2 regions of the Lysinibacillus sp. FSL M8-0216 genome follow, and region 2 is predicted to be linked to the other one. Evidence: predicted binding sites of a transcription regulator. Region 2 holds the regulator's gene; the other holds the start of a gene.

Region 1 (8,845 bases), 2.3 Mb from region 2:
GTAAAAAAGAAAACCTATGTACTTTAATGTGAGAGAATTTGACCAAAACTACACGAAAGAATTCCACCATACACTTTTAATTTTTTATTATTGCAATATATTTTAGACAAAGGATGCAATTAATGAAAATAAAAAATAATATATATATCCGGACGTCCTTAAAAACGTTTCCGAAAGAAATATACAATTAACCAAAAATTTGGCATAATAAATTTAGATAATGTAGGGGGGGAAAGTATTGAATTGGAGAAATATAGAGAACATATTAGATAAGTACACTCAATACAAACACTATCAAATTTTATTTGATAAGTACAAATTACCTAGGAAATCATCCAGAGACGGAATGGCAAAAGTGCTTAATGAAGCAGTTAATGATGCTGGTTTTTTAGGACCGACTATCCCGGAAGTAGCGTTAGACGAATGGCTATCTCTTCATCAAATTGATGGGAATAATTATACTTTTGTTTACAATCTTCAAGAAAAAATTAAAGTTGGTTTATTGCATAATATTTATGTAAACAGAGAGAATCACATTGAGTTAAAAGTCTGGGATATTGATCCTGACAATGAATCAGAAGATTTCTCGACAGTGATGCCAAATCTAACGGATATAACTTTAGTAGGCGTACATCGCAATGAAATGAATGGTGCTTACACTTTTTCATTTGTTTCTCCGTGTGAGGTAACAGGATCTAGAATAGACGGATCTTCGCGCTTATATAAAAAGATTTTCTTTTGCCATTGTGTATTCTTTGAGAATACAAAAGACGTGAAGATAATATTTAATCCTACAAGTAACTTACAAAATGTAAATGGAGTGAGGAAGGATAGATATGATTGGACACCAATTGCTAGTATGTTCTTTGATAAAGTAAAAGAGTACATAGGGGAAGTACACATAATTGCTCCAAGATGGATTCCCCAAGCACTATATGAATTTGCTGAAGAGGCAACTGGTCACAACAACCCAAAAATCACAGCTGCGTCCTTTAATGCTCAAGAAAAAATAGCGGATTTTGCATCTTCTATTTTAAAAGAAGCAGGTATAGATATAGATTATGCACCAGCACTATCAAACAAATTAATGCAAGATATACAGATTTCTTTTGAATCTCAATTAATGGAAGTGTATCCTGCAGAAGTAGAGCAAGAAAATTCATTTACAATATTTAAGCAACGTTCGGATGGTGTTACGCATATAATTAGTGTAGAATCAACAGAAGAAGGTCTTGCAGGACACGCAGCTCAAGCAGCTAGAAAGTCAAGACAAGATGGTGACATTGATCTTTTAGGTGTTAACCTGAAACAAAATGAGCGATTGCATAAATTTTTAGTGGAGCAAGGTACTGAGGCTTATTTAATTAGAGGAACAAACACTTTCATTGATGAGGAGGTGGTTAACATTGTTATCCGTAGACTTAACGAGTATAGGAACAAAATACAAGTTGCCGCCCTTGGTGATACAGAAAGTAGAGAACGAACTCCTCTCACTAAGGCCGAGTGATGTATTAACTAAAACTAAATTCGCAAGAGCAACTTCTTTGCAAATAGATTTTGCTGAAGAGATACTTATCGAACTCTTTAAAGAGAACAAACTCCGATTGATTATAAGGGTTGATTGTTTAAACGAAGAATACAGTCATCCTATTTGGTTCGATTCATTAGAAGAATATTATAAGGCAGACACAAATCATTTTTGCGATCAGTGTGGTTCTCAATATAATTGGAAAAATGCGAAAGTAGGTTTTAAACGGGGGATTTACACAAATGACCAACATTAGTATTAAATCTTACACAGACTTATCTTTATTATTGAGCCAGTTAGATGGACCCGAGTTTGATCACATATTTTGGAAACAGATTCATGATGATGATGATGCAATTGTAAAGTTTGATGAGTATTTAAATGAAATTGAGGCGAGCAAGAGCTGGCCTCGAAATCTTAATTGGAAAAAAGGGCGGGTACTAGAAGATTTCACAGTATTTTTATTCAATAGATTTCAAGATGTTAGTGTAACTAAAAATAAGCGACCGGGTGATAATGAAACAGACATAGAAGCTCGGTTTAGTGAAAAGGCGCAACCTCCTTTTATGCTACAGAACATTGGCCCTAAGATAATATGTGAATGTAAAAATAAGAAGTCAAGCTCTATAGATGTTGGTATGGTAACTAAGCTAGCAGAAATTATCCCTACAAGGGGTGCTAATTTTGGTGTTTTTATCTCTATTTTAGGCATGGGGGGCTATGCATGGAGGTATGGAGAAGGTAAAAGGAAAAAAATAATGTATAGTGACCAACTACCAATAATTTCTTTTACTGTCGATGAACTTAAATCTCTTAAAGATGGTCGAAACTTTTACACAATGATTAGAGAAAAATATTATGCTCTAGTTGACGAAGTAGATGATGAAACAGCAGATATACCAGACCAACAACATTACGAGTATAAAAAGAGGTTAAAGGAAACGTTAGGACATCTTCTTAAATGTGAGATTATATCTGATGAAGATTACTCAAAACTTTTTGATAGCCTTGTTTTAAAATATGGAGCCATTGAAGATGATTAAAATTAATTAAACTAGCCCTTATTGGGCTAGTTATTTATTTTATAGAAAAAGCATGCTATAATGTGGCCTTAATTTGATTTGTTATAAGTAAAAATAAACATTGTTAATAGTTGTATATTTGTCCATAAAGCCCAGGTACTCAATAAATTTTGAGCCTGGGCAATTTTTTATTGCCTAAAACAGAACGTTAGTTCTATAATATATACAAACAAACGTTCTGAAAAAGGAGAGATGACAATGGCCGCTAAACCTAAAACACCTACTAAAAAGAAAGAACCAAAACATCCAGATCGAGATGAATTTGATTTAGAGGAAATTGCAAGCGCCCTAACTGAAGCAATGCAGGGTAATCAGACAAAAACATTCGCTATCTATAAACAGGAAGATCCGCTATCAGGGACCGTCACAAAAATGGATGCAAACACTAAATTAATCCATATTAAAGATAAGTACATGAATATTCACAAAGTACATTTCTTAGATATCCTAAAAATTTCAGATATCGATTAATAATGGAGAGTGATTTGTATGTTACATGATCGTGGGAATATGAAATGGACATCATTGATGCTGCCTGAGCATTTAGTTCAGTTGAAGGAATGGAAAAAAGAGCAATACCATGATAAAAAGCGTGACTTAACTGAGTGGGAATTAGAGGAGATAGAGCAAACTATACAGCGAGCGTTTAAATTGAGGAAATTGGTAAAAATTAACGCTGTGGGACCATAATAAACTACATGACCATACAGGGCTGGTAACTGGTACTGATACGTACAAAAAAGAGTTACTATTAGATACAGATTTATCGTTAAAACGAATTTCATTTGATCTAATACAAAAAGCAGCGTTGGTTGACGAGGATGATTAATCCAGAACAACGAAAGATGGTACACAAATACTTATTAATAGAACTAGCAATAAAGTCGTTACAGGTTGATTACTTAAAAGTAGAGCGATTTAAAATGAAAAAAGTCTTTGTGCCATTAATGGATTCTTTATTAAAAGAACTACGACAGGAGTATTTTGAGCTCAAGAGGCAGTTATCTCAGCAAAAGATACGAGTCGTCGGATGGACGACTATAGACGAGTATTTTAGTGATGTACAGGTTGCTACTGCTGGGGATGATGTAGTACTTCGGTATGCTAATATGGCTTTGAAAACAAAGGTTGAACAACTATTGATAAATCATATAAACAATAACCAGGCGCTCGAATGAGTACCTGGTTATTTTTTTGCTTATATAGAGTTTTGATAGATATTTACTGGAATAATTATGTATTTTTTGAAGAGTTTTGTTTATTCTAGAAGGTCTATTATTAAAATGTACCAATTAAACAACACAAGGAGGAAATTATTTATGTCAATTAATAATGGAAATACTGATTTTAATTTAAGCGTTTCACAAACAGGGGAGAAGAGTTTAAAAGTATCATGGAGTCGTAGTGGTGGTATTGGTTATAATGGTCGTATTGACATCCAACGTCCTGGAGATGGCCAAATTGTTTATTCTAAGACATATAAACAAGATGATAAAAAGGGATCTTTCACATTTGAAGTTCCGTACTTTGGGGAATATAAAGTTCATATTAAGTCTAACAATGGTCAAACGTACGACTTTATTTATCGCAATGTATTCTTAAAAGCTGTAAAGGAAAAAAAATACACATACAAAGCAGCGGATGTGAAAAAAGTTGAAGATGGTGAACTATTCCTATTAGGAGCTATCACAGGTATTGGAATGTATGCTTCGATGTTGGGTTCGGTTCTTTCTATATTCTTTGGTACAAGACAAGCTGCTTCAACAAAAATTACATTCCCTAACCCACGAGCAGGTGATACTCTGACGACAACCTATACACCTGTTATCGGGGGAGTACAAACAGTAGTCAAGTTTGTTCAAAAACCTTATAAAGATAAATTTGGTAATTCATTTAGTGGTGGTACTTACACTTCAGCGCCAACAGTTGCTAAATATATCACTTATCCAAAATAAATAAAAGAAAAGCACTTAATGATTAATTAAGTGCTTTTGCTTTTTTTAATCGTTTGAAATTAAAAGCTATGTCAATAATCAAAATTATATAAAGTACAATAGAACTGTTTAAAGTTATTGAAGGTAGAGGTAATATTACATCCCTAACCAGTATTAACCAAATAGTTGTTGATATTAAAACAAATGAATCCAATAAAATAACCATTAAATGTTTGTGTTCTTTAAAAATAAAATTAAATACAATTAATCTTACTAAAATTGGTGTTGTTAAGAAGTAAAACGAATAAATCTGTGTAATTTGTTCTGGGCTCACATTATCTCTCCCTTAAATGTAAAAATTTGAAAATAATATTAAGTATACAGTATAATAAAGTTAAGTAAAAGAGAACTTATGTTCTCGTGGAGGTGGTTTACATGGAGTATGTAGAGTTATCTAAATCAATAATGGAATTGGGCTTTCCAGTTGTTGTTTCTACATTTTTACTTGTTAAATTGGACAAGAGTATGAAAAACATAGAAATTGCTATTGTTAATTTAACAAATGAACTTAAGAACTCAAGATCCAGGAATAAGGGCTAACCAGAGGATAAATCAAAAAGGGCAAACATATAGGGCAAGGGGAAAATGGATATGAAAACGAACGCTCGTGAAGTTGATAAATTAGTAGAAGAACATCTAAAAATGTACCCTTACATTAGTAAAGAAAGAGTAGGGGAATTGACTATAGATCAAAGAATAGCAATATGTATTGATGAATTGTTAAGTATATTGCCAAAAAAAGAAGTTACATTTATAAACTTTAGATACATAAATGGATGGACAATAGTTAAGGTAGCACAAGAAATGAATTACAGCCAGCAGATGATTTATGTTATTCGTAAAAAAGTGTTGATGAAAATCTATCTTGGGATAAGTCATTTACTTCATAACGGGGAAAAGTGTAGGATGAAACAGTGTTAGTCATAGAGTTTGATAAATAATAAATTTGCCTACTTGGCTATTTTTTTATGCCAAATAAAGAACGTATGTTCTGTGAAGGGGTGGGAAATGTTAAATTTGAAGGATTGAAGATTATATTTGAACAACGTAATTTCTAACAACGAAGCTCAGATACTCAATTAATTTTGAGTCTGGGTTTTTGTTTTTATTATTATGTAATTCTTGATTACAAGCTCCAATCAACTATTTTTTCTTTTATTTAACTTTAAATGAATAAATTGCCTTGATAAATAAGAACATTTGTTCTATAATTAAAATAAGAACAAATGTTCTTAGTAAAGGGAGCTTTTTATAAAAACATAAGGGGATGATATCTTTGGCATTTACAGTCAAAACAGAAGCAGAGAAGATTTTTACAAATTTAATGGGAACAGGAGCTAGTCGACTACCAGCAGATCCTGTTGGAGCTGATAATCGTGCCGACTTTCATGGGATTTTCGTCAATGATCCATCGACTGAAGTACAAATTCAACGAGCTGGAAGTCAATTACTCTTTTTAACTGCTCTTTACCCAAATGCGTCATCATCCACAGTGCGAACAAACATATTAGCACGAATTCATCGCATTTTAAGTAGGTATGCATTTAATATTGTGAATTATAAAGCAGGTGGACCAGCAGGTGGTTTAGGTCCTATGGGTCTTTATTCAGCGTACGCTTTAGCAAATGCAGGGAAATTTGATTACTCTCAAGCTGGTACAACAAATGTAACAAGAACACAATTACTAACTTATTTAAACACTTATTTAAGTACTACGTTATTAGACAATGAGTTTGCTATGCGTATAGATCAAGGAAAACTTGATGTGGATTACCGAACTGTTGTTTCAACTCACAATTACTTCAAGGGTACAAACCACGCTTGTTTCGCTTTGAATGGAATAATTATCCAACTTGGAGCTAAATTCTTTATTCATACCGCTATTAAAGGGGCAGGGAATGAAACTTACTCTAAATTTAATGCTTTCTTTAATAAATTAGCGACTAGCTTACGTACTAAGTTTGGTAATACCCGACTGAATAATGGTCTAACTGAATTATGTTTACCTATGGGGGCAGGTATTCACAAAGACGGAAACCCTTCTAGTGTTAACCAGGTAAGAGGTTACTTCCCAGCGGCAGGATATAATTCATTAATTGTGATGGGGCTTAATTTTGCAGCTAGAGCATATCGTTGTGCAGAGCTAGAGCTATCTACTAAAGCTCCACAGTTAAGGCAAGTGGTTGCTTTACCTACTCATGTATGTTCATCAGTTGCTACAGAATTAGCCAATTATTATAAAACATTTACAGCTTATTCTAATCAAGCATATGAAATAGGTGGACCAAATTTTGTTGCATTGGGAGCAACTGAAGCGAATGGTTGGCTAGCAGAAGCGAAGAAATGGTATGACTACCAAAAACCAGCTGGAGTATCTGACTATAAGGAAGGTTCATTTGCGAAAGATGGTGAGACGGATAGCGCAGGTCGTACAGGTTCAGGTGGCTTCTTAAATCTTGCTTATCAAGATGCTAACGATCCGATTTCTGTCACATCCTATCTCTATTCAATGACTTGGAATGGAGATCATACTTTGGTTAATACGACTATCGGGAATGCAATTAAAGCGAAGTCAGGAACATCTTTAGCTAGCCCATATTATGTTGCGTCAGCTCATGTTGGTTTCAAAGCAAATGCTGGGGCATCTCGAGTACTTCAGGGCTTAGCTGGTGCCATGAATAATGAAGTAACAACACTTAATTAAAACATATTTTAAAAGAATCACTATGTTATAGAGGAAAGAAATTAAAAAATTTAAGCCCATTAACTTAATTGGTAATGGGCTTAGTCTATTAACTCAGTATTATTTTCAGAATATAAATTTATTATTCAATCTAATACTACTAAAATATTGAAAGTTCAAAAAAGGAGGATGTTCGATGAAACAGGTATTTATAAAACCGGCTGAAGGTATTTATACAAGCCTTTATGGCATGAGAAGTGGTTCAATGCATTATGGAGTTGACATTGCAAATAGCAGCTCTAATGTACCTGTACACGCTTCTACTGCGGGTGTAATTAACAAAGCCGTTGGTGGTTGTTCTAATAATGGTTCTATTGGTAATACATGTAATGGCGGTTATGGAAACTATGTAATAGTTCGACACAGTATTGATGGGAAAACATATGATACACTTTATGCTCATTTACAATCTATTAGTGTCTCTGTTGGTCAAACTGTAAATCAAGGTGATAAAATTGGTGTTATGGGGAACAGTGGGAGTTCAACTGGTCAACACGTGCACTTTGAAATATATGAAAAAGCACGGGTGTCTCAATCAGAGGCAGTAGACCCTATGCCTTATTTAAACGGGGACAAGCCAACAGTTAGCTACCATACTTATGATGGAACTTGGGCAACGATTACAATTACTCAGAAAGCAAATGTGTTCAAAAATGTTGGATATGAAATTATCGGTCAACTTGAAGCTGGTGGAAAATACAAAGTGTATGGTCAAAGAGAATATTCGGCTGATGGAACTCTATACTATAATATTGGATCTGGCTATATCCACAATGCTTACGGAACTATTGCTAATCACCATGCAACAGTTACATCCACGATTAATACGTATAGCACTCCTAATGGAGCAATTAAACGTCAATTAGCACCGGGAACTTATAAAGTGCATGCAGCTAAAGACGGTTGGTACAATTTAGGTGCAGAATGGGTTAAAGCTGATCAAGTATTAGTCACTAAAAACTAGAATTAAAAAAATTATAAATATACCTAGTATGTTTAATAAGATAAAAGACTAGCAAAGTAATTATGCAATGCTAGACTTTTTTGTAAGGAAATAGTAGTTGTTTTTTAAATGTAAATATGTTTTACTATATTTAGTTACAAAAGCAATTATAAATTTTGAAAAGAGATAGCTTTTTTAATTGTGTGAAATGAGAGAAGCTCAATATATTATTTAAAGTATTAAAGTTGAATATTCTGTCAATGGGTTTACCCCAAATTTAACGTGGTTATCAAATGATAATCCACTTAAATTTGGGGTTTTTTGTTTTTTAAAAAACTGCCTCCATCCAGGAAGCAGTTAACAATAAATGTATAAGCATACCAGAATACTGATAGGAGTGATTAAAAAAATAAGTTATGAAAGGAAAATAATGACGAATTTATCGCCAACCTCAATTAAATAAGATTATCATCATTTTCTTGAGGTGGAGTGGATTTTTGTTTACGCTCTGCTATATTTTCTAAATGAATTTTCAAAAATGCATCTAATAGATTA
Region 2 (5,126 bases):
GTTGATATTCCTCTACAATTGCTAAAATCTCTAGTAGCATCGTATCCATTTCGTTTAATTGGACTGGTCCTGCATCACGCATCGAATAAACATCTGTTGCTGATTTTTGTAATAAATGCAATACTGCCATTCTTGCATTTCCACGACCTAAACGAGTTTCATCTTGTACAAAAAGAGCTTTTATTTCCTTCTCTTTTATAAAATCAAGCATTTCAAGTAAGCCTTCGCGTTCAACATCATAACCGCTATGCTTATCTTTAAAAACACCCTTTACTTCATAGCCTTGTTCTTTAGCATAGTGCACTAATTCTTCTTGTTGGCGCTCTAATGAGGAGCTTTGCGTTTCTTTTTCAGTACTTACTCGGCAATAGATAACAGCCGTCATTTGATTATTTTTCATTGTTCGTTTCTCGCAATTTCAATAGTTTTGATGGGACTGGCTTGATCACTCAAAACTGGAATGACTAGAGATTTACCTGCCACGATTTTAATGTCTGCTAACTCATTTTCTGATTTGACAAGCTTAATCCAATCTTCTTTACTCATTTTACCACGGTATTGTTCTGCTAACGACCACAAGCTATCCCCATGTTCGATTTGAATTTCAGCGTAATTAACATCCCCCGGATCAGTGATGTAAAGGTAACTTGCGAAGAGTAAACAAGCACCTAATAATATAGTGATATGTGTATTTTTCTTTAGCCATGTCATCATTAAAACCTCATTTCTAGAATGTTTGTTCGGAATGTATGTTCTCATAATAAAGCGAACAAACGTTTTTGTCAAACGCTTTTCGAACCTATGTTTGCATACGTGTTCGCATTCTGTTATACTATCAAATAAGAAGATTGATATTAGAAAAAAGAGGTGAGCAATCATGAAAAAAGTATCGAAAAGACAAGAGGACATTTTAGCGTTCATTAAAGACGAGGTACGAGCTAAAGGGTATCCGCCATCAGTCCGTGAAATCGGGGAAGCTGTTGGACTTGCTTCAAGTTCAACTGTTCATGGTCATTTGGCTCGATTAGAACAAAAGGGTTTTATTCGTCGAGATCCAACTAAGCCACGTGCTATTGAAATTCTTGAGCCTGAGGAATCCATCCAAAAGCAACATGTCATCCATGTACCACTTGTAGGGAAGGTTACAGCAGGTTCTCCTATTACAGCTATCGAAAATATTGAAGAGTATTTCCCACTGCCAGATACATATGGCACGAGTGAGGATCAGTTATTCATGTTAGAAATTATGGGTGAATCGATGATTGAAGCAGGAATTTTAGATGGTGACTTAGTGATCGTAAAGCAAAAGTCAACGGCCATTAACGGAGACATTGTTGTAGCCATGACAGCTGAGGATGAAGCTACTGTAAAACGCTTCTTTAAGGAAAAAAACCATTTCCGTTTACAGCCTGAAAATTCATCAATGGAACCGATTATCGTCGATCAAGTATCAATTTTGGGACAAGTTGTTGGTCTTTACCGCCGTGTACATTAATTAAATGAGGGTTTGAGGATTGTGTTCCTTCACTGAGCATATATCCTCTTTTTTACGCAAAAAAAAGAATCCATTAACTATTGGATTCTTTTTACAATGATCTCTCTATGCTTCTTTTTTAAATTTCAAGCTCGCTTCAACAAATGCTGCAAATAACTTTTGTGCATGCTGATCTCCCGCTACAGCTAATTCCTCTGGGTGCCATTGGACAGCCAAACAGAATGGTAATTCTTCATGCACCACTGCTTCAATAATGCCATCACTTGATTTCGCTGCAACTTTTAAATTCTCCGCTAGTACATTCACTGACTGATGATGAAAAGAATTGACGGCAATTTTCTCTTGTTCCAGAATAGTCGCTAATAAATTCTCCGCAATAATTTGTACATAATGCGTTGCTACTGACCTACCAGCTTGTTGCATATGTTTGATTAGCTTCGTACTATAATGGTCACTATCAATGTCCTGATATAACGTCCCACCTAATGCAACATTTAATATTTGGATACCCCGACAAATGCCAAAAATAGGCATTTTCCGTACAAATGCAGCCTCAATTAATGCTAATTCCACGGCATCTCTAGCTGGATGAATTTTACCTAGCTTTGGTGAAGGCTCCGCTCCAAATAGAAAAGGATGTACATCATAGCCTCCCGATAGCATTAAGCCATCCGTAAGGGCTAAAATTTGAGCAGCATCTTCCTCCACACCTAACGGAATAATAAGGGGGATACCACCCGCCTTAATAATACTTTTGCTGTAAGCAGCATTTAAATGAGCTGATAAATCATCTTCTACAAAAGCTGTAATTCCAATAATCGGCTTCACTTGATTCCCCTCCACAACATTGAAGATTAAACACTTACCAATAACCTAAATACCAATTGATGAACGAATCTCCGTAGAAATAAACAATAGTAGCGGCTAATGCAATAGATGGACCAAAGGGAATATGTGTTTGTCTTCCTTGTTTATGCTTTAATAAGACAACTATTCCGATTATCATACCTATGATAGCGGCAATAAATAAAGTCAACAACGTATGAATAGTACCGAGAACGAGACCAATTAAAAAGAAGAATTTAATATCGCCCCCTCCCATTCCACCTTTCGATAAGACCGCAATACTGTATAATATGCCAAAACCAACGAGTGCACCCACTAGGCTGTCCCACCAAGGTGTTAAGGGTGACAGTACACGTCCTATGACCAAAAAAGGCAAAAAGAATAAAAGAATCTTATCTGGAATTAACAGATAGATAAAATCTGAAACAACTATAATGACTAACAATGAGATGAACGATAAAGCTACTATAAATTCTAAACTCCAGTTTAGCTCCAAATAAGCAAAGGCGAATAAACCCCCAGTTAACAATTCTATCACTGGATATAGCCAAGAAATTTTAAAGCCACAGCCTCTACATGTTCCTCTTAAAAACAGATAAGACAATACTGGCACTAAATCAAGAGCCGTCAATTGTCTCTGACAGCTCGTACAATGGGAGGAAGGATATACAAGAGACTCCTTCCGCGGCACACGTAAGCCAACTACATTATAAAAAGAGCCAAAGACTAGACCAACTAAAAAAATGATAATTGTATAAGCCATTTCCAAATTTATGTCCTCCTAAACCAATAGGCGCCCATACAATAAGTATGATGCGCCTATTCATATAATTATTGTAGTCTTGCTCAGCAATCCACGTATCGAATGTTATTCAAAACAATGGACATTGAAAATGAGTGATGTATTTGAAGAATATTTCATAAAAGGTTTGAAGTCATACGGTACGAAGAAAGAGGGAGTAGAGTAAGAGTAGTATCAGTTTAGCACAATATAAAAGAGATTCCAAAAATCATTGGAATCTCTTCAATTTATTTCCTCAGCAACCTACCTGACAACAGCATGCCAATGCCACCAATTGTTATAAATAGAACAGCTCTAATTAATAAATCAAGGGCTGATAAGTCAAAGAAAATAAGCTTGATAAACGCAATGACTAAAATAACAAAACCTGTAGTACGAAGCGTTTTTAAATGTTGTGTGGAACTAAGCCATAGCGAAATGCTCGCTGTGAGGAATAATGTAATCGTTGTAAGAGCTATACTTAGCTTCCAATCAAGTAGATGACTATACGTAAATTGATGAACAAGCCCCCATATTGAGATCATTGTGAGTACGACACCTGAGCTAACAATAGTGTCTACATATTTCCCCATTCGCTCTTCATACAGCCGATAAATACGGCCCTTTACTAGAACGTCTACAATAATCGCCATAATTACTGCTATATAAACTAATCTGGTCATCATATTTAAGCTATCCATCATAGAAGGCTTTGTGCTGATCATCAAAGATAATACTATAAAGAATGCTCCAAGGACAGGTGTTAAAGCACGCCCTTTGAATTTCTCTGACACGAGCAGAGATCCTGCAAACAAAGCAGCTAGTGCAATACACATCAAATACTGAATACCATTTGTTGCCGCGAAATAGGCTGAATCTAGTTTGCTCATATATGCTAAGAAGTAGCCTGTGGCTATTACTGCTAAAATATCTATGGCATATAAATCCTTCATGACTTTCTCAAAAGGTGATAACGTTTCTTTTGGGCGTCTAGCATACAAGTAAATGACTACTAGATAAATAATTGGCATGAACAGACTTAAATGCTCAAAGCTAATAAATGGTGTCGGTTCATGGAAAATGAAGTTTAGCAATAATGTAATCACAAGGAAAAATGATGTGACTACCTTCATCATACTGGCACGTAATCGTAAGCTCATCATTACACCTGCAAAAGCGATCAATGGATATAGTAAATCATCCACTTTATCAGGGATATTCATAATAAGTAGCGTATTACATACGGCAATAAATGCGAGTGTTATAGCACTATCAAATACTTCCTGCCATTTTTGACGATGACTATAAAACGCTAATGCTATTAATAAACCAATGAAAATAAGTAGCACCGCTTCTCCATATTCGAGTGAACGTATGATCAGGTTCATCAGCAATAAACTAAATGACCCTAACGAAAATTGGAGACCAATATGAAGAGGTTTCCATTTAGATTGTGCATTATATAATCGACACCAGCTTACATAAAAGATTGCTAGTATAGCAAGTAAACCAAAAGCAAAGACAACTTGCTTGTCATGATTCATAAATGCTACAACACCTATTGCTAGCACTGAGAAAAAGGTTGAAATATAAAGAGCAAGCTTTTGCTTGTGCTGTTGGACAACCAATTGCAGCATGGCAAATAAAACGATAACAAATAGTAAAATAATGACGGCACTAAAGTCCATATATTCTAATAAATAAGGTAGTAATAACGAGGTAAAAGCAACAAAAACAGTTAATGCCTCATTTTTCTTTAAGTAACTTATGGCAATACCATAGCCAATATAAAGAACCGTAATACCAAGTGCTGGTGTAAGATGGATGATTTCATACAAAATGGCACTAGCTGCAGTCGTTAATATCCCAACAATGAATGCTCCACCATATAATGAGACCGTAATAGCAGGTGAGCCTACTTTTCTACGTTCCAGAATATAAGCGATAATCGCCAATCCTACCGATAATGAATAGGCAAGGATGATTTTCACGCCATTCGATAAA

What was found. The regulator LexA, encoded in region 2, represses DNA repair genes until DNA is damaged. The targets are predictions, from matches to a motif close to CGAACATATGTTCG.
Region 1: a site for LexA is predicted at 2,777-2,790, ahead of MKX57_RS17310 (YolD-like family protein). Genes of this name have one in related genera too.

Annotation. Positions count from the first base shown of each region.
Region 1 is NZ_CP152007.1:3,508,833-3,517,677, reverse strand. Features, by position in the region: gene MKX57_RS17325 (hypothetical protein) at 239-1,507, shown strand; gene MKX57_RS17320 (hypothetical protein) at 1,545-1,784, shown strand; gene MKX57_RS17315 (restriction endonuclease) at 1,771-2,571, shown strand; gene MKX57_RS17310 (YolD-like family protein) at 2,809-3,081, shown strand; gene MKX57_RS17305 (YolD-like family protein) at 3,100-3,300, shown strand; gene MKX57_RS17300 (aconitate hydratase) at 3,432-3,788, shown strand; gene MKX57_RS17295 (hypothetical protein) at 3,930-4,565, shown strand; gene MKX57_RS17290 (YvrJ family protein) at 4,980-5,144, shown strand; gene MKX57_RS17285 (hypothetical protein) at 5,196-5,525, shown strand; gene MKX57_RS17280 (calcium-binding protein) at 5,872-7,308, shown strand; gene MKX57_RS17275 (M23 family metallopeptidase) at 7,484-8,311, shown strand; gene MKX57_RS17270 (helix-turn-helix domain-containing protein) at 8,746-8,845, opposite strand, start outside.
Region 2 is NZ_CP152007.1:1,247,894-1,253,019, reverse strand. Features, by position in the region: gene MKX57_RS05825 (recombinase family protein) at 1-400, opposite strand, end outside; gene MKX57_RS05820 (LysM peptidoglycan-binding domain-containing protein) at 397-714, opposite strand; gene lexA (transcriptional repressor LexA) at 878-1,495, shown strand; gene MKX57_RS05810 (gamma-glutamyl-gamma-aminobutyrate hydrolase family protein) at 1,601-2,323, opposite strand; gene MKX57_RS05805 (A24 family peptidase) at 2,358-3,110, opposite strand; gene MKX57_RS05800 (DUF2339 domain-containing protein) at 3,371-5,126, opposite strand, start outside.